Regions from separate parts of the Methylobacterium sp. CCH7-A2 genome, predicted to be linked through region 1. Evidence: predicted binding sites of a transcription regulator. Region 1 holds the regulator's gene; each other region holds the start of a gene.

Region 1 (8,275 bases):
TGGACCAGCCGAGTGCTGACCCAACCGCTGCGCCGGTCAGGTCTCACGCCACCTTCAAACGGCCGACCCCTCACCCTGCCCTCTCCCTATGGGACAGGGTTCTCCGTCGAGGTTCCCCGCGCGAGCCACGCCACCATCCCCGCCGCCGCCGCGACGCCGGTCGCGAAGCAGCCCTGCAGGAGGTAACCGCCGGTCGGCGCCTCCCAGTCCAGCATCTCGCCGGCGACGAAGACGCCCGGCAGGCGCCGCAGCATGAAGCCCCCGTCGATCTCGCCGGCCGCGATGCCGCCGGCGCTGGAGATCGCCCGGTCGAGCGGCATCGTCCCGGTCAGGCGCACAGACGCGGATTTGATCGCCGCCGCGAGCGCCGCGGGACTCTCGTCGAGCCTGCCGCCGACGCTGTCGCGCAGCACCGCCACCGCCGCCGGCGACAGCCCTGCCGCCTTGCGCAGATGGTTGCTGAGCGTCTCACCGGGCCGACGCTTGCCGAGCTTCTCGGTCAGACGGGCGAGGTCGAGATCGGGCCGCAGGTCGATCTCGAGCAGCGCCGAACCGTCGCGCGCGATCGCCTCGCGCAGCGACCCCGACAGCGCATAGATCGCGCCGCCCTCGAGTCCATGCGCGTCGATCATCGCCTCTCCAACAATTTCTTTGCCGGCAAAGCGAAGCGTGATCCGTTTCAGCGGCGCGCCGGCGAAGCGCTCGCGCAGCGTGTCGGACCAGGCCACGGCGAAGCCGCCATTGGCGGGCCGCAGCGGCGAAATGGCAACGCCCTTGCCGGCCAGCAGCGGCACCCAGCCACCGTCCGAGCCGAGCCGCGGCCAGCTCGCCCCGCCCAGCGCAAGCAGCGTCGCATCGGCGGCGACCGTCACCTCGCCGGCCGCCGTGGCGAAGGTCAGCGCGCCCTCGTCGTTCCAGCCGGTCCAGCGCCGGCCGGCTTCGAGCCGCACCCCGAGCCCGTCGAGCCGGCGCAGCCAGGCGCGCAACAGCGGCGACGCCTTCATCGCCTTCGGGAAGACGCGCCCGCTGGTGCCGATGAAGCTCTCCGCGCCGAGCTCGTCGGCCCAATCGCGCAGCGCCTGCGGTGGAAACGCCTGGATGGCGGGTTCGAGCCAGTCCCGCGCCGCGCCGTAATGCGGCAGGAAGCTCTCCAGCGGCTCGGAATGGGTGAGGTTGAGCCCGCCGCGCCCGGCGAGCAGGAATTTGCGCGCCGGCGACGGCATCCGCTCATGGATCGTCACGCGGTGGCCGGCCTGGGCCAGCCGCTCGGCCGCGATCAGCCCGGCCGGGCCGGCGCCGATGATGGCGATGTCTTTGATCTGCATCGGGCCGGCTTGCGCCGTCGGGCGTCGCGGGTCAAGCGATCAGGCGCATGCCGGAGCGACCTCGTCATTCTCGGGCTCGACCCGAGAATCTATGGCCGGCACGGCAGGGGAGCCTCGGCGTCACGAGATGCTCGGGTCTGCGCCCGACCATGACGGTTTCCCTCACGCCCGCGCGAAGGTCTCGTCGAAGGCGTAGCCCGCGCCACGGACGGTGCGCAGCGGATCCTTGGCGTCGCCCGGCGTGATCGCCTTGCGCAGCCGCCCGACATGGACGTCGACCGTGCGCTCGTCGATGTAGACGTCGCGGCCCCAGACGGCGTCGAGCAGCTGGGCGCGCGAATAGACCCGGCCCGGCGCCTGCATCAGGAATTCCAGCAGCCGGAACTCGGTCGGCCCCAGATGCAGCTCTTCGCCGGCCCGGCGCACGCGGCGCGTCGTGCGGTCGAGTTCGAGATCGCCGGCGACCAGCAGCCCCGCGACATGGCCGGGCTTCGCCCGGCGCAGCAGCGCCTGGATGCGCGCGATCAGCTCCGGCAGGGAGAACGGCTTGACGACATAGTCGTCGGCCCCGGTGGCGAGGCCGCGCACGCGCTCGGTTTCTTCGCCGCGGGCGGTCAGCATGATGATCGGCACGCGCTCGGTGTCGCGCCGCGCCCGCAGCCGCCGGCACAGTTCGATGCCGGAGAGACCGGGCAGCATCCAGTCGAGCAGCACGAGATCGGGCGTGTTGTCTCGCAGATGCAGCTCGGCGTCGTCCCCCCGCGCCACGCTGTCGACTGCGAAGCCCTCGGCCTCGAGGTTGTAGCGCAGCAGCAGGGTGAGGGGTTCCTCGTCCTCGACGATCAGGATGCGGGCGGCCATGGCACGGTTCCGTTCTTGGCGTTTGTGCCGAAACGCATCGTCATGCTCGCCCTTGTGGCGAGCATCCACGTCTTGAACGCGGCGTGGGTCCGGCGAAGACGTGGATGGTCGGAACAGGCCCGACCCTGACGGCGAAGGCTCCGGCGCAGTCGGTGTTGTCAGCTCCCTGTCACGGCCTCGACCGTGATGTCGGTGGTCTCGAGCTTGGGACGGTTGATGTCGAGCGATTCGCCGGTGACGAGATAGTGGATCGTCTCGGCGATGTTGGTGGTGTGGTCGCCGATGCGCTCGACGTTCTTGGCGCAGAACAGGAGATGCGTGCAGAAGGTGATGTTGCGCGGATCTTCCATCATATAGGTCAACAGCTCGCGGAACAGCGAGGTGTAGAGCGCGTCGATCTCGCCGTCGCGATGCCAGACCTCGAGCGCCTTCTGCTCGTTGCTGGTGGCGTAGGCGTCGAGGACGTCCTTGAGCTGCGCCTGCACCAGCCGGCTCATATGCTCCAGCCCGACGACGGCGCGGTGCGGCGGCGAGAACTGGCCGGAGATCGCGACCGCGCGCTTGGCGATGTTCTTGGCGAGGTCGCCGACGCGCTCGATGTCCGAGGCGATGCGGATCGCCGAGATCAGCTCGCGCAAATCGTTGGCGAGCGGCTGGCGCCGGGCGATCGTCAGCACGGCGCGCTCCTCGACGTCGCGCTGCAGGTTGTCGAGCCGCTGGTCGGCGGAGATCACCTTCTGGGCCAGCGTCGTGTCGCGGCGCACCAGCGCGACCGTGGAATCGCCGAGCATGCGCTCGGACATGCCGCCCATCTCGGCGAGGCTGCGGCGCAGCGACTCCAGTTCGGCGTCGTAGGAGCGGACGATATGTTCGGTCATCGCGGCGTTGTCCTTTGGATGCGGAGCGGAAGCGGCGGCCAAATCAGCCGAAGCGGCCGGTGACGTAGTCCTGCGTCTGCTTCTTGCTCGGGTTCATGAAGATCGTGTTGGTCGCGGCGAACTCGATCACCTCGCCCAGATACATGAAGGCGGTGTACTGCGAGATGCGCGCCGCCTGCTGCATGTTGTGGGTGACGATGACGATCGTGAAGTCGGCCTTCAGCTGCTCCAGCAGATCCTCGATCTTGCCGGTCGAGATCGGGTCCAGCGCCGAGGTCGGCTCGTCGAACAGGATGACCTCCGGCTTCTGCGCGATGGTGCGCGCGATGCAGAGGCGCTGCTGCTGGCCGCCCGAAAGGCCCATGCCGGAGGTCTTGAGCTTGTCCTTGACCTCGTCCCAGAGCGCGGCCCGGCGCAGCGCGCCCTCGACGCGGTCGTCGAGCTCCGACTTCGGCGGCTTCTCGTAGAGGCGGATGCCGAAGGCGACATTGTCGTAGATCGACATCGGGAAGGGCGTCGGCTTCTGGAAGACCATGCCGATGCGCGAGCGCAGCTCGTTGACGTCGACGTCGTTGGAGATGACGTTGCGGCCGTCGAGCATGACCTCGCCGGTCGCGCGCTGCTCGGGATAGAGCGAATAGATCCGGTTGAAGATGCGCAGCAGCGTGGACTTGCCGCAGCCCGAGGGGCCGATTAGGGCCGTGACATGCCGGTCGCGAAAGTCGAGATTGATGTTCTTCAGCGCCTTGTGCTCGCCATAGTAGAAATCGAGGTTCTTCACCGCGATCCGGACGGGCGCGTCGGCGTCGAGCGACTGCGGGCTGAGTTCGAGGGTCGAAAGCATCGACGGGTTCCTTCGGATCTGACGCGACGGAGATAGGTTAGGCGGGTCTCACTTGCCGCCGCGCACGATGCGGCGGGCGACGAGCGAGAGCAGCAGGATCGACAGGGTGATGATCAGCGAACCGGCCCAGGCGAGCTGCTGCCAGTTCTCGTAAGGCGCGGAGGCGAACTGGTAGATCGTCACCGGCAGGTTCGACACGCCGCCCATCAGGTCCGACGAGAACCAGAAATTGTTGTTCAGCGCGGTGAAGATCAGCGGTGCGGTCTCGCCTGCGATGCGGGCGAGCGCCAGCAGGATACCGGTGACCATGCCGGCCTTCGCGGCCTTCCAGGTGATCGAGGTGATCACCACGGAAGGCGGCGCGCCCAGCGCAGCCCCGGCCTCGCGCAGCGGGCCTGGCACCAGGCGCAGCATGTCCTCGGTGGTGCGCACGATCACGGGGATCGCGATGATGCCGAGCGCGACGCCGCCGGCCCAGCCGGAATAGCCGCCGACCGGCTCGACCAGAATGACATAGACGAACAGGCCGATCAGGATCGAGGGCGCCGAGAGTAGGATGTCGTTGATGAAGCGGATCAGGTCGGCCAGCTTCGAGCCCTTGCCGTATTCCGCCAGATAGGTGCCCGCCAGCACGCCGATCGGCGTCGCCACGGCGATGCCGAGGAAGGTCAGCACAATCGAGCCGACCATGGCGTTGGCGAGGCCGCCGCCCTGCGATCCGGGGCCAGGGGTGATCTGCGTGAAGGTGGCGACGGAGAGCCCGCCGATGCCCTTCACGATCAGCATGCCGAGGATCCAGAACAGCACGAAGATGGCGAGGAAGGTGAAGCCGGCGGAGATGACCCGCATCGCCTTGTCGGCGGTGCGGCGGCTCTGCCGGACGCGGCCCCAGGCGGCGTAAGGGGCGGCGGGAGCGGTGGAGGAGGTCGTCAGGCTCATGATCGGGCTCGCTCAGAAGGTCTTGACCCGCGACACCAGGATGCGCGCGACGACCAGGACGACGAAGGTGACGAAGAACAGGATGCAGCCGAGCGCGATCAGCGCGTTCATCTGCAGGCCCAGCGCCTCGTTGAACTCGTTGGCGATGCGCGAGGCGATGGTCGAGCCCGGATCCATGATCGAGGCCGAGAGGCGGTTGGCATTGCCGACCACGAAGGTCACCGCCATCGTTTCGCCGAGCGCGCGGCCGAGACCCAGCATGATCGCACCGATGATCGAGACGCCGGCCTGCGGCACCAGCACATGGCGCACGACCTCCCAGGTCGTCGCCCCGATGCCATAGGCGCTCTCGCGCAGCACGGAGGGGATCTGATCGAGCATGTCCCGCACGATCGAGGCGATGAAGGGGATGATCATGAAGGCGAGGATGATGCCCGCCGTCAGGATGCCCAGTCCGGAGGGCGAGCGCGAATACAGGATTGTCCCGACGATCGGCATCCCCTCGACGATGTTCGAGAGCGGGACCTGCACATAGGCCGCGAAGAGCGGCACGAAGACGAACAGGCCCCACATGCCGTAGATGATCGAGGGCACGGCGGCGAGCAGCTCGATCGTGGTCGAGACTGGCTGCTTGAACCAGGGCGGGGCAAGCTGGGTGAGGTAGACGGCGATGCCGAGCGAGAGCGGCACGCCGATCAGCAGCGCGATCAGCGCCGTCGAGAGCGTACCGACGATGGCCGGCCAGGCGCCATAGACATCGGCCTGGGTGTCCCATTGCGAGCCGGTGATGAAGCTCAGCCCGAACGCCTTGAAGGCCGGCCAGCCGCCGATGACCATCGACAGCATGATGCCGGCCAGCAGCAACAGCACGAACAGGGCCGAGATCAGGCTGGCATTGCGGAAGACGATGTCGAAGGTGCCCTTCGGCGTCTTTCGCTGCGGCCGCGCGGCCGGAATGCTCAGAGTGTCGGTCACGGCGGTCATCCGTGGAACTCCGGTCGTGGCGGAACGAGGATGCGAGGCGGAAGGCGAAGGCTCTCGGGAGGGCCCTCAGCCGGAACAGCGGTTCCGCCGCTGCTCGGGATGGAGGCCTGATGAGGAAGACGAGGCGGAACCGGGTTCCGCCTCGCCCTCAGTCGGTGATCAGAAGATCGGCTTGCCCGACGGGTCGGTCACGCCCTTCCAGGCGGCGCGGACCTGATCCTTGACGTTGGCCGGGAGCGGCACGTAGTCGAGGTCCAGCGCCATCTGGTCGCCGTTCTTGAAGGCCCAGTCGACGAACTTCAGCGCGGCCTGCACCTCTTCCGGCTTCTCCGGCTTGGCGTGGACGAGCAGGAAGGTCGCGGCCGTGATCGGCCAGGCCTCGGCGCCCTTCTGGTTGTTCAGCGAGATGCCGAAGCCGGGAGCCTCGTTCCAGTTGGCGTTCGCGGCCGCGGCCTGGAACGACTTGTCGTCCGGCGCCGGGAAGTTGCCCTCGGCGTTCTGGATCAGCGCGTAGCTGAGCTTGTTCTGCTTGGCGTAGGCATATTCGACATAGCCGATCGAGTTGGCGACCTGCTTGACCGAGGCCGAGACGCCCTCATTGCCCTTGCCGCCGATGCCGACGGCCCACTGCACCGAGGTGTTGGCGCCGACCTTGGACTTCCACTCCGGCGAGACCTTGGAGAGATAGTCGGTGAACACGAAGGTCGTGCCCGAACCGTCCGAGCGATAGACGGGATTGATGTTGGCGTCGGGCAGCTTCAGGCCGGCGTTGAGGGCGACGATCTTGGGATCGTTCCACTTCTTCACGGTGCCCATGTAGATTTCGGCGATGATCGGGCCGGTCAGCTTGAGCTGGCGGGCGTCGATGCCGGCGATGTTGATCGCGGGGACGACACCGCCCATCACGGTCGGGAACTGGATGAGGCCGTCCTTGGCCAGATCCTCGCCCTTGAGGGGAGCGTCGGTGGCGCCGAAGGCGACCGTCTTGGCCTTGATCTGGCGGATGCCGCCACCGGAGCCGATCGACTGGTAGTTGAGACCGATATTGGTCTCCTTCTTATAGGCCTCGGCCCATTTCGAGTAGATCGGGAAGGGGAAGGTCGCGCCGGCGCCGGTGATGTCGGCGGCCTGGGCGACGCCCGACAGACCGATGGTCGCGGCCGCGAGAATGAGAAGTTTGCGCATGAGATGTCCTCTCTGGGTCGCAGGTTCAGCGAGCCGTTCAGAACACCCTCTGCATGACAGCTTCATGACACTTCGTCACGCATGCTGTCATGAAGGCGTCACGCAGCGTTAAGAAACGCCCTCAAGGCTTGCGCGCCGAAGCCCCGAAACGTGGCAAAACAGCCCTGAACGTCGCACCCTCACCGAGCGCGCTCTCGATCGTCAGCCGCCCGCGATGGCGCAGCACGATGTGCTTGACGATGGCGAGGCCGAGCCCCGTGCCGCCGGCCTCGCGGCTCGCCGCGGTATCGACCCGGTAGAAGCGCTCCGTCAGCCGCGGCAGATGCTCCGGTGCGATGCCCGGCCCATCGTCGCGCACGCCGACGCTGACCTCGAGCGGCCCGTCGACGACGTCGATCACGACCTCTCCGCCGCTCTTGCCGTACTTGATCGCGTTCTCGACGAGGTTTTCCATCAGCCGCAGCAGCTCGTCGCGGTCGCCCGGTACGTTTACCGGCTCGGTCGGCGCCCGCAGCGTCAGCGTCACCTCGCGCTCGCGTGCCATCAGCGTCAGCGAATCCACGATCTCGCGCGAGATGCCGGTCAGATCGACCGGCGTCTCCGGCGCCAGATGGGCGCGCAGTTCGATCCGCGAAAGCGAGAGCAGGTCGTCCACCAGCCGCGCCATGCGCAGCCCCTGCTCGCGCATGATCGCCAGGAAACGGTCGCGCGCGCCGGCATCGTTGCGCGCCGGGCCCTGCAGCGTCTCGACGAAGCCGAGCAGCGAGGCCAGCGGCGTGCGCAGCTCGTGGCTGGCATTGGCGACGAAGTCGACCCGCATCCGCTCGGTGACGCGCTGCTCGCTGAGGTCCTCGAAGGTCAGCAGCACCGGTCGCCGGACACCCTCGCTGCCCAGCGCAGCGATATGGATGCGGAAGGTGCGCTCCACCGGCACGCGCTCGATCAGCTCGATCACCTGCCGTCCCCCCTGCCGCGAGACGCCTTCGATCGCCTCGATCAGGTCCGGATCGCGCATCACCAGTGTCAGCAGCCGTCCCTTTTCCAGCGCCGGGATCAGGGCGCGCATCGCCGGGCTCAGCGCCTGGGCCACCCCCTGCGCATCCAGCAGCAGCGCAGCCGACCCCATCGCTTCGACGAGCGCCTGCGTCGTGGCGGCTAGGGGATCGACGGCACCGGGCATGGGAAACCTCGACACGGACGGCACCGGAGGAAGCGGCGCAGGCGGGCGCCCCTTCCTGATGGCCGGCGCGGCGCCCGTC
Region 2 (8,111 bases), on a different contig from region 1:
CGGATGGCCGCTGGAAGCTTCCGGTCGGCACGGGTGATGTCGATCCGCGCTATCTCGCCATGCTCAAGGCCTATGAGGACAGGAGGTTCGACAGCCATGCCGGCATCGACCCGCTGGGCCTCGTGCGCGCGGCCGGACAGATGCTGTGGAACGGCCGCATCGTCTCCGGCGGATCGACGCTGACCATGCAGGTCGCGCGTCTGCTGGAGCCCCGCGAGGAGCGCAGCCTCGCCGCCAAGCTCCGCCAGGCGGTGCGCGCCGTCGAACTCGAGCGGCGCTTCACCAAGACCGAAATCCTCGACCTCTACCTGACGCTCGCCCCCTTCGGCGGTAATCTCGAGGGCGTGCGCGCAGCCAGCCTCGCCTGGTTCGGCAAGGAGCCGAAGCGCCTCTCGACCGCCGAGGCCGCGCTGCTCGTCGCCCTGCCGCAATCGCCCGAGACGCGCCGGCCCGACCGCTTCGCCGAGGCCGCCCGCAAGGCCCGCGACCGGGTACTGGCCCGCGTCGCGGAGGCTGGCCTCGCCACCGCAGCCGAAATCGCCGCCGCGCGAGACGAGCCGGTCCCGACGGCGCGCAAGCCTTTCCCCAACCTCGCCCCCCATGTCGCCGAGCAGGTCGTGGCGGAAGCGCCGGCCGCCCGCAGCCATCGCCTCAGCCTCGATGCGCGGCTTCAGTCGGCGCTGGAAGCGCTGGCCCGCGACCGCAGCCTGGGCCTCAGCCCGCAGGTCTCGATCGCCATCCTCGCGGTCGACAACGAGACCGGCGAGATCCGCGCCTCGGTCGGCGGCGTCGACTACTTCGCCGCCGAGCGGGCCGGCTCGCTCGACCTGACGCGGGCGCTGCGCTCGCCGGGCTCGGCGCTCAAGCCCTTCATCTACGCGCTCGCCTTCGACAACGGCATCGCCCATCCCGAGACGATGCTGGAGGACCGGCCGGCGCGCTACGGACTCTACGTGCCCGAGAACTTCGACATGACCTTCCAGGGCATGGTCTCGGCCCGCAAGGCGCTGCAGCTCTCGCTCAACGTGCCGGCGGTCGAACTGCTCTCGGCGCTCGGGCCTCAGCGATTCCTGTCGCGACTGCGCGATGCCGGGGTCGCGGTCGCCATGCCGAAGGAAGGCGGCGCTCCCGGCCTCGCCGTCGGACTCGGTGGGCTCGGCATCACCCTGCAGGACCTGACACGCCTCTATGTCGGGCTGGCGCGTGGTGGGGATGTCGCGCCGCTGCGGGTGCGGGCGGGAGGGGAAGACGCGCCTTCGCCCCGCCTCGTCGAGCCGGTCGCCGCCTGGTATGTCGCCGACACGCTACTCGGCGCGCCGCCGCCGCTCAATGCCATGCCCGGCCGCATCGCCTTCAAGACCGGCACCTCCTATGGCTATCGCGATGCCTGGGCGGTCGGCTTCGACCGCAGGCACACGATCGGCGTCTGGGTCGGCCGCGCTGACAACGGCGCCGTGCCGGGCCTCGTCGGGCGGGTCGTCGCGGCCCCGATCCTGTTCGACGCCTTCGCGCGGATAGGCCTCGACCCGCGCCCCTTCCCGCAGCCGCGCGACAGCATCGTGGCGACGAGCGCCCAGCTGCCGCCCCCGCTGCGCCATCTGCGCCAGGACGTGCCGAAGACGGTGGTCGCGATGACGACGCCGTCGCTGAGGCTCGCCTTCCCGCCCGAAGGAGCCCGGATCGACCTCGCCGCCTCGGCCGCCGACGGACGGCCCGAGCTCAATCTCAAGGTCGCCGGCGGCGCGCCGCCCTATACTTGGCTGGTGGATGGCGCGCCGGTCCTCCCACCGACACGGCGGCGCGAAGCGACATGGCAGCCGCCGGGCAAGGGCTTCCTGCGAATCTCCGTCATCGACGGCACCGGCGCCAGCGAAAGCGTCTCGGTGCGCCTGCAGTAGCGGGCTACTCGGCGGGCTGGGGATGCGCCGCCGGCGTCTCCTTCACCACATGCCCATGCACGGAGCGCTTCTTGCTCGCGAGATAGGAATAGGCGACCGGCACCACATAGAGCGTCAGCAGCGTGCCGAAGGTCATGCCGCCGACGATGACCCAGCCGATCTGCGAGCGGCTTTCGGCGCCCGCGCCATGGGCCAATGCCAGCGGCACGGCGCCCAGCACCATCGCGCCCGTGGTCATGAGGATCGGTCGCAGGCGCAGTTCCGCCGCCTCGACCAGGGCGTCGATCATCTCCTTGCCCTCCTCGCGGAGCTGGTTGGTGAACTCCAGGATCAGGATGCCGTGCTTGGTGATGAGGCCGACGAGGGTGATCAGGCCGATCTGGCTGTAAACGTTCATCGTGCCGCCGGCGAAGTAGAGTGCCGCGAGCGCGCCCGTGAGCGAGAGCGGCACCGAGACCATGATCACGACGGGATCGATGAAGCTCTCGAACTGGGCGGCCAGCACGAGATAGATGAAGCCCAGCGCCAGCAGGAAGACGATCGCGATCGAGGCGCCAGACTGCTTGTACTCGCGGCTCTGGCCGGAATAGTCGATCTGCACTGTTTTCGGCAGGACACGGGCCGAGGCCTGTTCCAGCACGGCCAAAGCGTCGCCGAGCGAATAGCCGGGGGCGGGCACGGCGGTGATCGTCGCCGCACGAAGCTGGTTGAAGCGGATCAGCTCCTTCGGCGCGACCGTCTCCTCGACCTTGACCAGGCTCGAGAGCTGCACCACCGCGCCGCCCCGGCCCATCAGATAGATCGACTGCAGCGCCTGCGGCGTGTTGCGGTCCTCGCCGCCGACCTGGATGACGACGTCGTACTGCTCGCCATTCATGTTGAAGCGGGTCACCTGCCGCCCGCCGAGCAGGGTTTCCATCGTGCGGCCGATGACATCAACGCCGACGCCGACATCCGCCGCGCGCTGGCGGTCGATCGAAACCTTGATCTGCGGCTTGTCGAGGATGAGGTTGGATTCGAGATTGGTCAGTGCGGGCGAGCCGGCGACTTCGGCCAGGAGCGCGTCGACATACTGCTTGATCTGCTCATAGGGCTCGGACGAGCGCAGGACGAACTCCACCGGCCTGCTGTTGGCACCGCCCTGGCCGAGCGAAGGCGGATTGGTGGCGAAGAGCCGAATGCCGGGCACCTGCGACAGGCTGCGGTTGATCTCCGCCACCATGTCCTGCTGCTTCGTGCCACGCTCCTCCCAGGGCTTGAGACGGGCGAAGGCCAACGCGCGCGTCACATCCGGGAAGCCCACAATGACGAGATTGGTCTGGACGTCCGGGAAGCGCTTGAAGAACTCTTCCGCGCGGCGGGCATATTCCGCAGTGAAGTTCATCGTCGAGCCTTCCGGCGCCACGCCGATAACGGTGAAGCTGCCGCGATCCTCGACCGGCGCCAGTTCCGAGCGCAGATTGGTGAAGAAGAAATAGCTGCCGCCCGCCACACCGAGCGCCAGCAGCACGATCACCGGGCGGATCGCCAAAGCCCCGCGCAGCGAGGCCTTATAGCCGCGCGACAGGGCATTGAAGCCGCGCTCGAGCAGATTGTAGAGCCAGCCATGGCTTTCATTGTGCCGGAGTAGCTTGGCGCACATCATCGGCGTCAAGGTCAGCGCGACGAAACCCGAGACCAGCACGGCTCCCGCCAGCGTCAGCGCGAACTCGATGAAGAGCTTGCCCGTCCGCCCGGTCGAGAAGGCCATCGGCGCATAGACCGCGACCAGGGTCAGCGTCATCGCCACGACGGCGAAGGCGATCTCGTTGATGCCGCGGATCGCCGCAGCGTTCGGCTCCATCCCGTCCTCGATATGGCGATGGACGTTCTCCAGAACCACGATGGCGTCGTCCACGACGAGGCCGATCGCCAGCACCATCGACAGCAGCGTCAGCGTGTTGACCGTGAAGCCGAAGGCATACATCAGCGCAAACGAGCCGACGAGCGACACCGGGATGGTGACGAGCGGGATCAGTGTCGCGCGCAGCGAGCGCAGGAAGATGAAGATGATCAGCACGACGAGGACGACCGCCTCGAGGATCGTCGTGTAGACGGCCTGGATCGAGCGGTCGATGAAGACCGAGGTGTCATAGGAGGTCGCGATCGTCATGCCGTCCGGCAGATCGTCGATGATCTCCGGCAGCGCGGCACGGATGCCCTTGGAGACGTCGAGCGGATTGGCCGTCGCCTGCTTGACGATGCCGATCGTCACGGAGGGATTGCCGGAAAACCAAGCGGCGTTGCGCTCCGCCAGCGCGCCGAGTTCGACGCGCGCGACGTCGCGCAGCTTGATCGGGAAGTTGTTGGCGTCCTTGACGACGATCTGCTGGAACTGCTCGGGCGTCGTCAGCCCGGTCTGCGAGAGCACCGTGAATTCGCGGTTGTTGCTCTCGATGCGGCCCGAGGGAATCTCGACATTCTGCGCGCGGACCGCCGCCTCGATCTCCTGGACCGTGATGTTGTAGGCCGACATGCGCGCCCGATCGAGCCAGATGCGCATGGCGTAGCGCCGCTCGCCGCGGATCTGCACCTCGGCCACGCCAGTGATGTTCTGCACCCGGTCGGTGATGAAGCGGTCGGCGAAGTCGGTCAGTTCCAGCGGGTTGTGGCGCGAGCTGATCAGCGACAGGAACAGGATCGGCTGAGCATCCGCCTCGACCTTGGCGATGATCGGTTCGTCGATCTCGGACGGCATGCGCCCGCGCACGCGGCTGACACGGTCGCGCACGTCGGAAGCCGCGACGTCGGGATCGACGTCCGGCCGGAAGCGGACCGAGATGTTGCTCTGCTCCTGGCGGCTGGTCGAGGAGATGATCTCGATGCCCTCGATGCCCGCGATCGAGTTCTCCAGGATCTGCGTGACCTGCGTCTCGATGATTTCGGCACTGGCGCCGGTATAGACGGTACGGACCGAGACGACCGGCTCATCGATGTTCGGATATTCGCGGACCGTGAGGCGCGTATAGGACACCGCGCCGATCAGGAGCACGAGCAGGCTCAGCACGGTCGAGAAGACCGGCCGGCGAACGAAGAGGGCGAACAGGCTCATGGCGCGCGGGACTCGGGCTCAGGGGCTCAGCGTGGCGGGCAGCGCGCTCGTCTGAACCGGCGGCTGGCTGTTCTTCACGGAGACTGTCGAGCCGTCGCGCAACCGCATCTGGCCGGAGCTGACGACCGTCATCTGCGGGGTCAGCCCCTTCACGATCTCGACCTTGCCCGGCAACCTCTTGCCGAGCTCGACCGCGACGCGTTTCGCCTTGCCGTTCTCGACGATGAACACGACCTTGCCGAGCCCATCCGGCACCACCGCGGATTCGGGGATCAGCATCGCGTTCTCGCGACGGTCGACCACGATGGTGACACGGGCGAAGAGGCCCGGCTTGAGCGTGAGATCGCCGTTGGGAACGGTGGCGCGGAGGCGGATGGCGCGCCCATTGATATCGACGACGGGATCGACCGCGAAGATCTTGCCCTGGAATTCGGAATTCGGCACCGCATCGACACGCAGGCTGATCGTCTGGCCGACCTTGACCTGCGACAGGAAGATCTCGGGCACACGGAAGTCGACCTTGATCGGATCGATATTGGTCAGAGTGATCAGCTGCTTGCCGACCGCCACATAATCTCCGACGCTGACGGCGCGCAGGCCAACGACGCCGTTGAAGGGCGCGATCAATGTGGATTGAGCGAGCTTCGCCTGCGAGAGCTGCACCCGCGCCTCGGCGGCGGCGAGCTTGGCCGTCGCCTCGTCGAAGGCGACCTGCGTGCCGACGCCGCGCTGGTTGAGCGAGCGGTTCCGCTCGAAGGTGTCGCGCGCGAGGCCGAGATCCGCCTGCTGCTGCTTGAGCTCGGCATCGAGAATGGCGGTGTCGAGCTTGACGAGCACCTGCCCCTTCTCGACCCGCTCGCCCTCCTTGAAGCCCAGAGCCGTGACGCGGCCCGCGATTTCCGGGGCGATCACGACGGATTCATCGGCGGCGAGCGTGCCGAGCGCCTCGACCTCCTCGTTGACTGTTCCCCGCTCGATCTTGGTCACCTCGACGGGAACCGCACCGCGCCCCTGTGGAGCGGCGGCGACCGGGGCCGGCGCCTTCGACTTCTCGTAATGGCGGTAGCCGTAGTAGCCGCCGCCGGCGAGGCCGATGATCAGGAGCAGATAGACGAACCGCTTCATAGAACTGGACGCTCCGATATGACGCGCTTATTTTAGACTGGACGGTCCAGTTTGATAAGGGCGACGATGGGCAGAACCATGACGAATGCTGCCGCACCGGAACTGTCTGCCGACGACGAGGCGGATGCAAGACGCCTGCCGTCACGATTGCGGGTGGACAAGCATCGCGCCATCATCCGCGCAGCCTCCGCCATGTTCCTCGCCGAAGGCTACGAGCGGGTGACGCTCGACCAGATCGCGCAGAGGGCCCGCGTCTCGAAGCAGACGATCTACGCGCACTTCGCCGACAAAGAAGCCCTCTTCCGCGCGATCTGCACGCAACTCGCTGAAAAACTGACCATTCCGCTGCGCCGACCCATCCAGGACGTCGACCTGCGCAGCGCTCTGATACGGCTCGGGGAAGACGCACTGGCGATGATGCTGGACCCGCATTCCCTCGATCTCCATCGTCTCGTCATGAGTGCGGCGGCCCGCTTTCCCGAGCTTGGCCAAGCGGCTTACGAGGCGGGAGCGCTACGGATCATCGAAGAGCTGTCGCAGCTGCTGCGGCAACGTTCACATGTCGGTGATGGCCTCGCGGAACCGCTCGACGATGCCCGGGCCAAGGTGCTCGCGGAACAGTTCGTCGGCATGCTGCGCGGCTTTCATCAGCATCGCGCGCTGATGAACGTCGCGCAGACGCCTCCCGACCAGCGCGCGGCCTATGTCCGCGACTGCGTCGATCTGCTCCTGCGCGGCGCCTGAGGCGGCATCCGGCCGCCTGCCCGACCGTCACCCGTCTGTCATCTGTGCCGGCTAGCTGTCGCCCGTCGGAAAGCATGGCCCCTACGGCAGGATCTGCCGCGGGCGGAAGCCATGCTGCCAACGGAACGCGGGAACGGCATCATGCTGCGCATCGAGGGTCTGACCAAGCGCTTCGGTGGCAAAGCCGCGGTCGACGGCGTAACCCTGTCCATTCCGCGCGGCGAGATGGTCGGCATCATCGGCCGCTCGGGCGCCGGCAAGTCCACGCTGCTGCGCATGCTGAATCGCCTCGCCGATCCGAGCGAAGGCCGCATCCTTTCCGGCGACCGTGACGTCACAGCGCTGAAGGGCGCCGCGCTGCGCCGCTGGCGGCGCGACACGGCGATGATCTTCCAGCAGTTCAACCTGGTCGGCCGCCTCGACGTCCTCACCAATGTCCTGCTTGGCCGGCTCGACCATCGCGCCGCAGCGCTGACGCTGGTGAAGAGCTTTTCGCGCGACGACAAGATCCGCGCCATCGCGGCGCTCGAGCGGCTCGATATGGGTCATCTCCTCGCCCAACGTGCCGAAACCCTCTCCGGCGGCCAGCAGCAGCGTGTCGCCATCGCCCGTGCCCTGGTCCAGGAACCGCAGATCATCCTCGCCGACGAGCCGATCGCCTCGCTCGATCCGCGCAATACGCAGGTCGTCATGGACGCGCTGTTCCGCATCAACCGCGAGGACGGCATCACCGTCGTCTCGAACCTGCATCACCTCGATATCGCGTCGAAATATTGCGACCGGCTGATCGGCATGGCCGCCGGCAAGGTCGTCTTCGACGGCCCGCCCCACCAGCTCACCAGCGAGATCGCGGCGAAGCTCTACGGCATCGAAGCCAAGGACGCCGGCGCCGAGGCGCTCGACCAGCTCGAGGCCATCGCCAGCGAAGAAGCGCAGCGCGCCAAGCAGAACGTCGCCTGACCTCCGTCCGGCCCGCCGGGCGGTCCCTCTCCCAGAAGACCAACAGGAGCACTTCATGCTGACCCGTCGTCACACCCTGACGCTCGCCACCGCGGCGCTCGCCGCCACGCTGGCTGCCCCCGCCTTCGCCCAGGACTGGAAGGCGAAGTATCCCGAACTCGTCTTCGCCATCATCCCGGCCGAGAACGCCTCGGGCGTCGTCGAGCGCTACACCCCCTTCGTGAACTACCTCTCGAAGGAACTTGGCACCAAGGTCACGCTGCGCATCGCCAGCGACTACGCCGCCCTGATCG
Region 3 (4,670 bases), on a different contig from region 1:
CAGCGAGATTGAGTCAGACCCAATATTGCGCGCCGTTTGACAGATGGACCGCTCGTGGTCGATTCGAACGCTGATGTTCGAGGCGAGTATGTCGGCTTCTACCTCAAGGGCGAGAAAACGACGTTTCAGTTCCTGAGCAACGCGAGGGTGGTTCTGAACGCGCCCAAAGACGGGCCGTTAACAGGGCTCCTCTTCTTCGAGGACAGGGCAACCTCGCTCGACCGCGAGCACGTCATTAAGAGCAATTTCGTCTCGAATTTGACCGGAACGATGTATCTTCCGCGCGGAAAGCTGGTCATTGATGCGACGAACGAGGTGGCACAGCAATCGGCGTTCACGCTCATCGTGGTCCGCAAGCTCTATCTATCAGCTAGCCCGAAGCTCGTTGTGAAGTCAGACTATCGAGGTACGGATGTTCCAGTGCCGTCGGGTTTAGGGCCACTCGGTGGTGACCCCGTTCTTGCCCGCTGACTGGCGCAGCATCAATCCGCCAAAACCCGCACGAATCGTCTGGCTACCCAGCCAGACCGGCAGGGTCCCGTGTAGGTTCCGTCAAAGTAGGGCGGGGCCTCGGGGAGACGACAAGCTTCCATCAGGGCCGTGTCTGCTTGCGCGTCAGGCAGATAGATGACCCCCACGAAACTCGCGGAATTCCAATCTTTTTGCAGTACGCCGATGACGCGTTCGCCTTGGATCAATCGTCCCAGCTCGGCAGCTTTCGTCGAGGGCGCAGATCGCACCGAAACAAAGCCGTCACCGCCTTTTCGAAGGCCGAAGATTTCAGCGACGGCCCCGCCGGGCGCGATCTTTTTGCCATCCAGCATGATGGACTTAACCACCACGGGCTCCGGTGCCAGCCCTTGAGCAAGAGACGAGCTGGCAGCGGCGAGGGTGAGCGCCGCGATCGAGAAGGCAAGGGGCTGCATGAAACTGATCGTACCGATGGACGAATTTGACGCAACAGATCTCTCGGCTGCGGCCTGATTGGATTCTGGCGATCAACCTCGGGAAGGGCAACGTCACCTCCCGGGCACTTTGACGTCATGTGACCATCTGTCGTCGGACATGCGCACGGTTCGCGCTTGAGCAACGCGATTTAAGCTTTCGAGGACGTTAAGCTAAAGCGACAAGCCTCAGCTAGCCGCCGGGCTTCAGGGCTGTGTCCCAATAATCTCTGATTTTCTGAACCAGGGGCTCGGGCAACGCCACATAGCCCAGCGATGTTGCGTCGGCGGCTCCCCTCTCGAATGCGATGCGAAAAAAGCTGATCACCTCGCGGGAGCGCGCATTCAAAGGCTTTGGCACCAGCGCAAACGTCGTGGCCACGATCGGCCAGGATTGTGGCCCTGGCGCGTCGGTCAGCATCAGCGCGAAATCTTGGTTGGCTGACCAGTTGGCGCTGGCTGCGGCAGCCTGCAGGCTCGCTGCATCGGGTTTGACAAACTGGCCGGCCCTGTTCTGCAGCAGGGTGTAAGCAAGGGAAGCCCGCACCACCTGCCCTAGCTCGACATAGCCGATTGCGTTCTTTGTCCGGGAAACCAGGTTGATCACGCCCTGCGTCCGCTCCGCGCCGGTGCCGACCGGCCAGGCGACCTGGGTATTCGCACCGATCCGGGCCGCCCAGTCCGGGCTGACGCGGGAGAGGTAATCCGTCCAGTTGAAGGTCGTGCCTGATCCGTCGGAACGCCATACGACTTTGATCGCGGCTTCGGGCAATCTGACCGCCGGATTCAGGACTTTGATGTCCGCGTGAGACCAGGTCTTGATCCTGCCGAGATAGATATCGGCCAGGACCGGCCCGGTCAGCCGAAGCTGGCCCGCTCCGACGCCATCGATATTCACGACCGGGACGATGCCTCCCATTACGAAGGGGAACTGAATCATCGCGGTCCGCGCAAGTTCTACGCTAGAGACGGGCCGATCCGTGGCGCCGAAATCGACGGCACGCTGCGTCACCCGAACTTCGCCACCGAGGGAACCGATTGGCTCATACTCGATGCCTATGTCGAGGGGCGCCATGTCGGCACCGTCGGCCTTGGCCGAGCGGTACAGCCGCGACCACCTGCCGATCACTGGAAAGGTGAAGGTCGAGCCCGCACCGGTGATCATGCCGACGACCGGCAAGCCCATATTCGAACGATGGCCGATATCCGCTGGCGTCTGCGCCAGACCTACGCTCGATGTCAATAACGCGATTGCAAAATAAAGACGACCCAAGGTTTTCATTCGTTCGTACCTTCGATTGTCCAATTAGCCGGCGTTAATAGGCCAATTGAGAAGCTATGGACTGCGAATGACGACGGCGTGACGAACGCAAGATCTATCAAGCGATTGCCGTAACTGGACACAGTCCTAGACTGCGTCGCAGCCGCTCGGTGAGCCGACGTGATAATTTATCTGTCGATCATCCGGGCGTGTATGTCGTGGCAAGTGAAACACAAGAAACCGAAACCCGATATCGCGAATTCACTCGTTACTGTTTTGGCGAGTGCCGCGGCGCCACAATGATGACGGTCGTTGTTCAGCGTCCCGGACGAGGTCACAAGGGCGTCACACCCCGCCACCTAGGTTTCGGCCCAGCGCTGCAACGAGAGCGAGTGGGCGCTGCGAGTGACAGTCAGTGCCGAGGGGGGCGCCAGCATGCAAGTCGATATCTTCACTCAGGTGATCGTACCGGTCATCGGGGGGCTCGGCATCTTCATGCTGGGCCTAGAATTCATGAGCAACGGCATTCAGTCCCTCGCCGTCAACAAGATGCGCTCGCTGTTGGCCAAGATTGCCGGCACGCCGGTCAAGGGCGTCATCGCCGGAACGTTCATCACCGGCGTCATCCAATCCTCGACGGCGATGACGGTCATGGTCGTCGGTCTTGTTAATGCCGGCGTCATCGGGCTACGGCCGGCGATCAGCGTGATCATGGGTGCCAATATCGGCACGACGCTCGGCAATGGCCTGATCGCTCTGCCACTAGGCCCGCTCGGTCTTCTTCTCGCAGGCATCTTCGCGCTCGTCCACATTTTCGCCAAGACCGACAAGGTCAAGAACATCGCTCTTGCTTGCATGGGTTTCGCGCTGATCTTCTACGGCCTGAACCTGATGACGGGTGGGCTTCGCCCTCTGCGCGCCATGCCTGAAGTGATGGGCGTGATCTCGTCGCTACGGGCCGACTCCTTCATGGGCCTGATCTACTGCGTCCTGATCGCCGCCGGTATCACTGCGATGATCCATTCGTCGTCAGCGACGATCGGCATCGTCATGGGGCTCGGCGCGGCCGGTATCCTCGACTGGAAGACTGCCGTCGCCTTTTCGCTGGGCGCCGATCTCGGTACCACCATCACCTCGTGGATGGCCTCACTTAATCTCACCAAGAACGCCAAACGCGCGGCCTATGCGCATATTTCCTTCAATATCATCGGCGTGATGGTGACGATCCCGCTGTTCTTCGTGTCGATGGACGTCCTGACCTGGGCGATGCAGTGGTTCGGCGGCGACCCCGGCGTGCCGGTGATCAAGGACGGCAAGGAGACCTTCCCGCTGGTTCCTGTGGCCATCGGCCTTTATTCGACCTTCTTCAACATCTTCAATACCGTATTGCTCTTCCCCTTCGTCGGCGTCTTCGAGAGCGTCCTGATGAAGGTTGGTGCTAACGCGACCGGCGATCGGGAGGACTATACCCAGCCGAAATATCTGAGCGCAGCTGCAGCCAGCGACCCTGTCTCCGCCGTTCCCGCGGTCCAGCGCGAAACCGGGCGCTACCTCGAAGCCGCGCGCCAGTTCCTCGACATCGCCAAGGGTAGCGAGAATGCCCCTGACAAGATCGAGGAACACTATGCAGCCATCGACATCCTCAACCGCGAGATTCGTTCCTACACCTCGGGCATGTTCAAGGCCGACATGCACTATGCCCGGGCCGATCTTGTCGCGAGCCTGATCGAGGAGGAAGACCAGACGGCCAGTCTGGGCGAAGCGCTCTACCAGATCGCCCGCCGGATCGAGCGCCAGCCCTTCGGCGAGGTCGGTCGCGGTCTGGTGAACAGCCTTGTTGACCAGGTTGAAGATGCGCTCCGGGCGATCATTCCGATCGACCAGGTCAACCCGCCGGTCACCGCCCAAGCCGAGCCGCGGTTGAAGGCTCTCGCCGAAATGCGCGAACGCTGCCTGCGGCTTGGCGCAGAACTGCCCTGGGTCGAGCGCGGTGCGATACTGGCCCTACTCGGCAGCGCCGAGCGCGCCTATTATCTGATCGAGCGGATCGACTCTGAGCGGAAATCGGTGTCGCGTGTCGTCCCGGTCGCGGCCCAGAGCCAGACGCGCGGTGCGGAAGGCTTTGGTGGCGCGGCCGTCCCGGCCTGACCAAGTGTCCCATTAACGGAAAACGGGCGGCTCGATGGATCGAGCCGCCCGTTTTCATTTGCGCCGGTGCAGGCGGCGGCCTGCGAAGCCTCAGCCCTCCTGCATGTAATCGTGGATCTTGCGGCCGAAGGGCAGGGTCAGGTCGGCGATGAAGTGGTGGGCGCCGAGCACGCGGCGCACCGGCAGGTCGGCGACCGGCGCATTGACATGCGGCACCAGATGCAGCCGGCCCGGGCCGATCCACGAGCCCTTGACCGTGATCTCGGTGAGGTTCAGCGCGACGAGCTGGCAGATCTCCGGCTCGCCATCGACGCCCG
Region 4 (8,275 bases), on a different contig from region 1:
GCCGAAAATGCGGCGCGATGCACCTATGGCGGCCGCCCGCAGGATCAGGCTGCGACCAGCCCCAGCGCCCGCTCGATCCGCGAGCAGGCGCCACGGGCCTTGGCCTTTTCGTAGCAGCGCTTCAAGCGGCCGGTCGCATAGGCGCGCAGCACGATGGCGTGGACATAGCTCTTGCGGACGACGGCCGGCGTGTTGACCAGCCGCTCCGAGATCGCCCGCATGATGTCGGCGAGCTGGCGCTTCTTGCCCGTCTCGGTCGCAACCACCTCGCCGGCCAGCAGCAGTTCGGCCGCAGCCGCATTGGCGGCGAGCATACGCAGATCCTTGGCACTCACGGGCAGGCCGCTGACGCGCTTGAGATAGGCGTTTATCTCGCTCGCCCGGACCTCGGCGATGCCGCCATCCTCGCGCCGGTACTGCAGCAGGCGCTTGCCCGGCAGGGTCATAATCCGGGTGAGCGCACGGACCAGCGCCGGATCGGAATGGGCGCAGGCGATCTGCTTGCCGCTCTTGCCCTTGAAGGAGAGTTCGACGCGGCCGCCGGCGATGGTGACGTGGCGCTTGAGCAGGGTCGAGGCGCCATGGCTGCCATTGGTCTTGGCATAGGTCTCGTTGCCGACGCGGATATGGCAGCGGTCGATGATCGCCGCCGCGCAGGCGAGCGCCTTGTCCCGCGTGAGCTGCCGGTCCTTCAGGTCGCGGGCGATGGCGGCCCGCAGCTTCGGCAGGGCGCCGAGCAGGCATTTCAGCCGCTTCAGCTTGCGGCGCTCGCGCACCTTCTCCCAGCCGGGATGATAGCGATGCTGGATCCGGCCGGCCTCGTCATGGCCGACCGCCTGGAGATGCGCGCGGGAATCGGCCGCGATCCGGACATCGACATAGGCCGGCGGGATGGCGAGCGAACGGATGCGGGCCAGCGTCGCCTGATCCGTGATGCGGTTTCCGTCAGCATCGCGATAGGCGAATCCCTTGCCGGCGCGGTGGCGGGTGATGCTGAGGTCCGTCGGCGTGGCACGCTTCAGGCGGACAGGGGCTTCTTCCTTCTCCAGCAACGCCATGGCACCGTCCCCGATCTCGACGGCTCTACAATCGGCCCAGCCGGGGAAAGTTCCGGCTGGAACCGGGAGCCTCAGGCGAGCAGGCGCTGGTCGGCGAGATGGACGAGGCGGCCGGCGGCGATCGTCGCGACGACACGGGGATGGGGGCCTTCCTCAACGAGAACGAGATCCGCGCGCTTGCCGGGCGCGATGACGCCGCGGTCGTCGAGGCCCAGTGCCTGCGCCGGGGCGCGCGAAACCAGGGCCCAGGCCTCGGCTAAGCTGGCCGCGCCGCGGCGGGCGAGCAGGAACGGCGCCAGCGCCAGCGCCGGATAGTAGTAATCCGACGCCAGAATGCTGCAGAGCCCGGCGCGCACCATTGCCTCGGCGCTGGGGCAGCCCGTATGCGAGCCGCCGCGCACGACATTGGGGGCTCCGAAGACGATCGCCTCGCCGTGATCGGCGGCTGCGCGCGCGGTCGCCTCGTCGATCGGGAATTCGGCGACGGTCACACCCAGCGACCGGTACCAGGCGCGCATGTCGGGCGTCATGTCGTCATGGGAGAACATCGTCACGCCGGCCGCGCGCGCCGCCGCTGCGAGGCGCGCGATCGAGCCCTCGACCTCGCTCTTGCGGGCATAGACCGTCTCGACGAGGTCCATGAAGGCCTCCGTCGACAGGCCTGTGCGCTCGACCATCTTGCCGATCTTGTCGGGGCGGTGGCGCGTCTTCAGCGTCCCTTCGGTGTGGTCGTTGAAGGCGAGCACACCGACGCGCCCCTCCGCCAGCCAGGCGAGGATCTGCGGCTCGGCATCGAGGTTGAAGGTCTCGTGGCGCAGGTGGAAGCGCGTGTCGGCGCCCAGCTCCGGCTGCAGCCGCGCGATCGCCTCGGCCAGGGCGCGGGCATTCTCCGCCCCGCGCAGGCCCGGCTCCCAAGACCAGGTGACGCCGTGAAAGGCGGTGGTGATACCGCTCGCCAGCAGCGCCCGGTCGGCGTCCTTCAAGGCGAGGTCGATGTCGAAGGCAACGCGCGGCCGCGGCATGATGTGGCGCTCGAAGGCGTCGCCATGGCAGTCGACGAGGCCCGGCAGCACCAGAAGCCCGGTCGCGTCGAGCGTCAGCCGGGCGCCGCCGGCCCGGGCGAAACCGGCGATGAGCCCGTCCTCGAGCATGAGGTCGTGTCGCTCGAGCCCTTCGACCAGAACGGTCCCCCCCGTGATCGCGATCGACACATCCGTCTCCTTGCCATGCACCCGCCCTGCGGCGTTGCGCCTTCGCGCCCGGGCATGACGACAGCATGACACCGGCCGTCACCGAACCGTCAGGCAGCCGTCACCGGGCCGTCGCATGCCGGCCCTAGCGGCAGGGCTCCAGGGAACGGGAGAACGCCCCATGCTGAAGCCCATCGCCGTCGCGCTGCTCGCCGCAGCCGCCGCCTTCGCCGCGCCGGCCGCCCAGGCGCAGGATTCGATCCGCTTCGCCGTCACCGACATCGACGGCGCGGAATCGCTCCAGCGCGAGTTCGGCCCGTTCAAAGCCGCGTTCGAGAAGGTTGCCGACGTCAAGGTGCAGTTCTTCGCGGTGTCCGGCCGCACCGCCGCGGTCGAGGCGATGGCCGCCGGCCAGGTCGATTTCGTGCTGACGGGGCCGGCCGAGTACGTCGTGTTCAAGGCCCGGACCAATGCGGTGCCGGTCGTCGGCTGGCAGCGCCCCGACTATTTCAGCCAGGTCGCCGTGCTCGCGAGCGGGCCGATCAAGAGCGTCGCCGATCTCAAGGGCAAGACGATCTCCTTCGGCGAGATCGGCTCGACCTCGCAGCATCTCGGCCCGGCGCAGGCGCTCGCCGATTTCGGCCTGAAGTACAACGTCGACTACAAGCCGATCTTCGTGAAGCGCAACGTCGCGGTCGAGGCGATGAAGCGCGGCGACATCGCCGCCATCGGCCTCAACCTCACCCATCTCCAGCGCATCCGCGAGAGCGACACCAAGACCGGCTTCACCGTCGTGGCGCGCGGTCGCGACCTGCCGAACGACGTGATGATCGCCAGCCCCAAGGTGAAGCCGGAGATCGTCGCCAAGGTGCGCAAGGCCTTCCTCGACCACGGCACGGAGCTGATGAAGGCGGTCACCACCGGCACGGACGACAACCGCAAATTCGCCGGGGGCGTCTTCCTGCCCGAGGTCAAGGACAGCGACTACGACTATGTCCGCTCGATCTACGCCACGATCGGCATCACCGAATTCAACAAGTTCATCGAGTGACGACGCCCTCGCCCGCCCTCGGGCCGATGGTGACGGGGGCTGGCGTCCCCGTCATCGCCATCGACGGCCTGCGCAAGAGCTTCGGGCCGCGCACCATCATCGAGCGGCTCGACCTCTCCGTCCCCGCCGGCGAGTCGCTGGCGCTCATCGGAGCCAATGGCACCGGCAAATCGACGCTGCTGCGCATGATCGTGCGGCTGGCGGAAGCCGACCAGGGCCGGTTGAGCGTGCTCGGCGAGACGGTCGGCGATCTGCGCGGCTCGGCGCTGAAGCGCTTCCGGGCGCGAGTCGGCGTGGTCTTCCAGAAGCATAATCTCGTCGCGCGGCTCAGCGCGCTCTCCAATGTCGTGCATGGCGTCCAGGCGCGGCGCTCCGGCCCGCGCTCATGGGCGCAGTCGCTCGCGCCGGCTGCGGTGCGCGACGAGGCGATGGCCTGTCTGGAGGCCGTCGGGCTGGCCGACAAGGCGCTGCAGCGGGCCGATTCCCTCTCGGGCGGGCAGTCCCAGCGCGTCGCCATCGCGCGGATGCTGATGCAGCGGCCGGAGCTGGTGCTGGCCGACGAGCCGGATGCCAGCCTCGACCCGCGCGCCGGCCGCGAGATCATGGAGCTGCTGTTCCGGCTGACGCGCGACAAGGGCCTCACGCTGGTCTTCGTCTCGCATCATATGGCGCATGCGCTGCGCTTTTCCGACCGCATCGTCGGGCTGGGCGGCGGGACGATCGCCCTTGACCGCCGGGCCGGTCATTGCACCGAGGCCGAACTCGCCGCCTTCTTCGAAGAGCCGGGCGGCGATACAGCGCCCCAAGAGGAGCCGGTGCGCGCGCCGGCGCCGGTGTTCGCATGAGCCTGTCTCAGACTGCCCGGCCCCCCTTCGCCGTCGATCGCTTCGAGCGGCCGAGCGCCGTCGCCTTCATGGGCGGCTTCCTCGCATTGGCGCTGGTGATCTGGTCGTTCAGCGGCTCGGAACTCTCGGCCGAGAAGCTGATCCGCGGCATCCCCTATATGGGCAACATCCTGACGCGGATGTTCCCGCCCGATCTCAGCCGCCTCGAGCAGATCCTCTGGTCGCTGGCGACGACCTTCCAGATGGCGGTCTCGGGCTGCGTGCTCGGCCTGATCCTGAGCTTTCCGCTGGCGATCCTCGCCGCCGACGGGCTGTCGCCGCATCCGATCGTGCGGGTTCTGGCGCGCGGGCTGATCGCCTTCTTCCGGACAGTGCCGGATCTGATCTGGGCGCTGTTCTTCGTCATCGCCGTCGGGCTCGGCCCCGCGGCCGGCGTGCTGGCGCTGATGATCGACACGATCGGCTATGCCGGGCGCTTCTTCGCCGAGGCGATGGAGGAGACCGACAAGGGCCCGCGCGAGGCGCTGTCGACCATCGGGGCGAGCAAGACCGGGCTGATCTTCTCGGCGGTCGTGCCCAACGCGATGCCGTCCTTCATCGCGACCTCGCTGTTCTGCGTGGAGAAGGCGACACGGGCCTCGGTCGTACTGGGGCTGGTCGGCGCCGGCGGCATCGGCGTCGAGCTCAAGGTGGCGTTCGACCTGTTCGACTACGACACCGCGCTGACGATCATCCTGGCCGTCTTCGCGCTGGTGGTCGCGGTCGAGCAGATCGGCGGCTGGCTGCGGCGCCGCATCATCTGACGCCGCAGGCCGGCTTTCGCCTGATCCTGCCGTCCCGCAGGGGCGGCAGGATGCTCAGACGGCTAGCTCGCGAGAATGGCGACGCCGGCGAGAGCCAGTCCGCCGCCGGCGACACGGGCGAGCAGCGGCGCCCGCGCCGCGAGCAGTCCGGCCAGCCCAAGTCCGGCACCGTGCAGGGCGGCCGTCGCCAGTACGAAGCCGAGCGCATAGCCGAGCCCGCTCGCTCCTTGCGGCAACTCGGCGCCATGGGCATGGCCGTGGAAGACCGCGAAGATCGCGCACGCGGCTGCGCCCGCAGCCAGCGGCGGCGTCGCCCGCAGCGCGATGGCGAGGCCGAGCACGACGACGGAGACGGCGATGCCGATCTCGACACCCGGCAGGGACGAACCGGACATGCCCCAGAGGCCGGCGAGGACCATCATGCCGACAAAGGCGAGCGGATAGGCAAAGCGGGCTCGCCCGCCGGTGAGCCCGGCCCAGAGACCGACCGCGACCATGGCAAGGACATGGTCGACGCCGAAGAGCGGATGCAGCAGGCCGGCCCCGAAGCCATGCACGGCGCCGGCTCCGGTATGGGCGAGAGCAGGCCCGGCCAGCGCCGTCGCGATCACCACCAGCCCCGCCCGTTCTGCCGTTCCGCGCATCGCCGTCTCCCCTGCATGTCCGTCACGCGGCCGGAGCGGCCCGCAGGCCACCCGCCGTCTCGATGAAGTCGATCACGGCATCGACGCCCTCGCCCGCCTTGGTGTTGGTGAAGGCGTAAGGTCGCTTGCCGCGCATCGTCTTCGTGTCGCGTTCCATGACTGCAAGATCCGCGCCGACATGGGGGGCGAGATCGGTTTTGTTGATGACGAGCAAATCAGAGCGGGTGATGCCGGGGCCGCCCTTGCGCGGGATCTTCTCGCCGGCTGCGACGTCGATGACGTAGATCGTCAGATCCGCCAGCTCGGGCGAGAAGGTGGCGGCGAGATTGTCGCCGCCGGATTCGATCAGGATCATGTCGAGGTCGGGGAACTTGCCGCGCATCTCCTCGACCGCGGCGAGGTTGATCGAACAGTCCTCGCGGATCGCGGTGTGCGGGCAGCCGCCGGTCTCGACGCCCATGATGCGCTGCTGCGGCAGCGCGCCGGCCACCGTCAGCAGCCGCGCATCCTCCTTGGTGTAGATGTCGTTGGTGATGGCGCAGAGGTCGTAGCGGTCGCGCATGCGCTTGCAGAGCACCTCCATCAAAGCCGTCTTGCCGGAGCCGACGGGGCCGCCGATGCCGACGCGGAGGGGGCCATGGGGAGAACGCGACATCTGTGAAGTTCCTTGAGCGATCAGGCGGTGCGGCGGGCCGGTGCGGCCCGGAGCGTGGATGAAGAGGGTTGCAATTCGCGCGCCGCGCTCACGAGCGGAACAGCCGCGAATACTGCGTCTCGTGGCGCAGCGAGGCGAGATCGGAGCGGAAGGCGCAGCCGCCGAGGTCGTCCAGCGTCGCGGGCACGGCCTCCGCCGCAGCGGCCTGCACGGCCGGCATCAGGGCCGCGGTGAGCCGCTGTCCGTCGGTCTGGCCGACGATGCCCAACCGCACCGAGGCCGAGACCAGATTGGCGACGAAGGCGAGACCGTAGGCCTCCAGCGAGGCCGCAAGCGGCAAGCCATGCCCCGCGCTGGCCGCCGCGACGGCCAGCGGATAGGCGATGTCGTCGGGGGCGACGCGCTTGAGCCGTTCGATCGCCTCGCAGGGCCAGGCGGCCCGCAGCGCCGTCACGAAGGCATTGCCCTGCGTGACCGTCTCCAACCGGCGCTCGGCGGAATTGGCCAGCGCCAGGGCGAGTTCGGCGATCTCGGCCAGAGCTGCGTCGTCACCGGCCTCGGTGGCGCGGGCGGTGCAGGCGAAGAGGATCAGGTCGTTGCGCAACGAGCCATGGGCGACCAGCGCCTCGAGCCAGTCCCGCAACGTCTCGGCGTCATGCAGATCGCTGCATTCGAAGGCCCATTCGAGGCCGTGAGAATAGGCGAAGGCGCCGACCGGGAAGGACGGCGACAGCCAGACCATCAGGGGCAGATGGGCCGCCATGGCGCTCAGTGATCGTGGCTGCGGCCCTTGTGGCCATGTTCGGCGCCATGCTTGTGGCCATGATCGTGATGGGCGTGATCGCGGTGGGCGTGATCATGCCCGCAGCCGCAGGCGTCGCCATGGTCGTGCGAATGCGCGTGGGCGTGGGAATGAGCGTGCGCCTCGGCCTTGTGACCATGATCATGCGAGCCATGGTCATGGTGATCATGGTCGTGGGCGTGATGGTCATGGTCGTGGTGATGATGCCCGTGATGGCCGTGGGCGTGGCTGGGGTGGTCGCAATTGGCGTGGTCGTGGTCGTAGGCGCCGCGCTCCGGCTGGAAGGGGCGCATCACCGAACTCATCGCACAGCCCTGGCCGCGCACCATCTCGGCCAGGACATGGTCGTTCTCGATATAGATCGCGTCGGCGGTGATCTCGGCCGGCGTGTGCCGGTTGCCGATATGCCAGGCGACGCGCATCAGCCGCAGCGGGTTCTCGGCCTTGATCTCCAGCAGGCTCTGCGGCGCAGCCTTGACCAGGACGAGCCGGCCATCCTCGAGCTTGACCGCATCGCCGTCCCCGAGGGCGGTGGCCTTGTCGAGATCGAGCAGCACGTCCAGCCCACCATCGGCCTTGAGCGCGAGGCGGCGGCGGTTGCGGTCGTCATGGTCGAGCGTCAGCGTATCGACGACGCGGTCTTGCCTGACGGCGGCCTTGCGAACGACGGAGGTGGCGCGAAGCATGATGATGGTCCGTGACTTAAAGCGAGATCAGAGGCGGTCGATCGACCGCGGCTCGATCACTTCGATCACCGGAGGCGCCATGACGCAAGCCCTCGTCGCCCGGAGGAACGCAGCCATGTGCTCAGAGCGCATGTGGCGATCGATATCGGCGCGTGTCTCCCAGCTCTCGAAGGAGACGAACCGACAGGGTTCCGTCAGGCTCTCATGAAACTCGTAGCCGAGGCAGCCGGGCTCGCGGCGGGTGGAGTCGATGCAGGCTGTGGCGGCCTCGACGAAGGTTTCCCAGGCATCGGGGCGAACCTCGATGCGGGCGATGACGAGAAAGGGATCGGACAAGAGGCCAGGCTCCGAAACGCAACGGACGAGTCCGGCTACGCGGCGGAATCGAGAGCAGATGCAGATCCCGACCAGATCGGCGGTCAGCGCGGCTGGGACTTCACCTCGGCGTCGAATTTCTTGAGCAGACGCGAGCGCTCGGCGGGCGAGCCCCAGCGCGGGGTGTCATAGTCGATCAGCTTCATCTCCGAGAAATTCGGCGCGT

The links. The regulator PhoB, encoded in region 1, activates phosphate uptake and scavenging genes when phosphate is short. The targets are predictions, from matches to a motif close to TGTCATNNANCTGTCAT.
Region 2: phnC (phosphonate ABC transporter ATP-binding protein) is a predicted target of PhoB. The motif match lies at 6,884-6,900, and genes of this name have one in related genera.
Region 3: pstS (phosphate ABC transporter substrate-binding protein PstS) is a predicted target of PhoB. The motif match lies at 2,294-2,310, and genes of this name have one in related genera.
Region 4: AX750_RS02225 (alpha-D-ribose 1-methylphosphonate 5-triphosphate diphosphatase) is a predicted target of PhoB. The motif match lies at 2,324-2,340, and genes of this name have one in related genera.

The regions. Positions count from the first base shown of each region.
Region 1 covers NZ_LSKN01000298.1:48-8,322, forward strand. The annotation lists gene AX750_RS22720 (TIGR03862 family flavoprotein) at 87-1,325, opposite strand; gene phoB (phosphate regulon transcriptional regulator PhoB) at 1,488-2,186, opposite strand; gene phoU (phosphate signaling complex protein PhoU) at 2,345-3,064, opposite strand; gene pstB (phosphate ABC transporter ATP-binding protein PstB) at 3,108-3,908, opposite strand; gene pstA (phosphate ABC transporter permease PstA) at 3,957-4,847, opposite strand; gene pstC (phosphate ABC transporter permease subunit PstC) at 4,860-5,831, opposite strand; gene pstS (phosphate ABC transporter substrate-binding protein PstS) at 5,991-7,016, opposite strand; gene AX750_RS22755 (ATP-binding protein) at 7,138-8,196, opposite strand.
Region 2 covers NZ_LSKN01000060.1:764-8,874, reverse strand. The annotation lists gene pbpC (penicillin-binding protein 1C) at 1-1,898, shown strand, start outside; gene AX750_RS04180 (efflux RND transporter permease subunit) at 1,903-4,989, opposite strand; gene AX750_RS04175 (efflux RND transporter periplasmic adaptor subunit) at 5,008-6,114, opposite strand; gene AX750_RS04170 (TetR/AcrR family transcriptional regulator) at 6,193-6,858, shown strand; gene phnC (phosphonate ABC transporter ATP-binding protein) at 7,000-7,818, shown strand; gene phnD (phosphonate ABC transporter substrate-binding protein) at 7,874-8,111, shown strand, end outside.
Region 3 covers NZ_LSKN01000164.1:33-4,702, forward strand. The annotation lists gene AX750_RS12905 (hypothetical protein) at 55-471, shown strand; gene AX750_RS12910 (hypothetical protein) at 483-926, opposite strand; gene pstS (phosphate ABC transporter substrate-binding protein PstS) at 1,138-2,226, opposite strand; gene AX750_RS12920 (Na/Pi symporter) at 2,641-4,353, shown strand; partial or broken gene AX750_RS12925 (acetoacetate decarboxylase) at 4,444-4,670, opposite strand, start outside.
Region 4 covers NZ_LSKN01000021.1:82,136-90,410, reverse strand. The annotation lists gene AX750_RS02230 (DNA topoisomerase IB) at 45-1,058, opposite strand; gene AX750_RS02225 (alpha-D-ribose 1-methylphosphonate 5-triphosphate diphosphatase) at 1,130-2,269, opposite strand; gene AX750_RS02220 (PhnD/SsuA/transferrin family substrate-binding protein) at 2,430-3,299, shown strand; gene AX750_RS02215 (ATP-binding cassette domain-containing protein) at 3,296-4,144, shown strand; gene phnE (phosphonate ABC transporter, permease protein PhnE) at 4,141-4,947, shown strand; gene AX750_RS02205 (HupE/UreJ family protein) at 5,010-5,591, opposite strand; gene ureG (urease accessory protein UreG) at 5,614-6,246, opposite strand; gene AX750_RS02195 (urease accessory UreF family protein) at 6,335-7,009, opposite strand; gene AX750_RS02190 (urease accessory protein UreE) at 7,015-7,734, opposite strand; gene AX750_RS02185 (putative quinol monooxygenase) at 7,762-8,070, opposite strand; gene AX750_RS02180 (ABC transporter substrate-binding protein) at 8,154-8,275, opposite strand, start outside.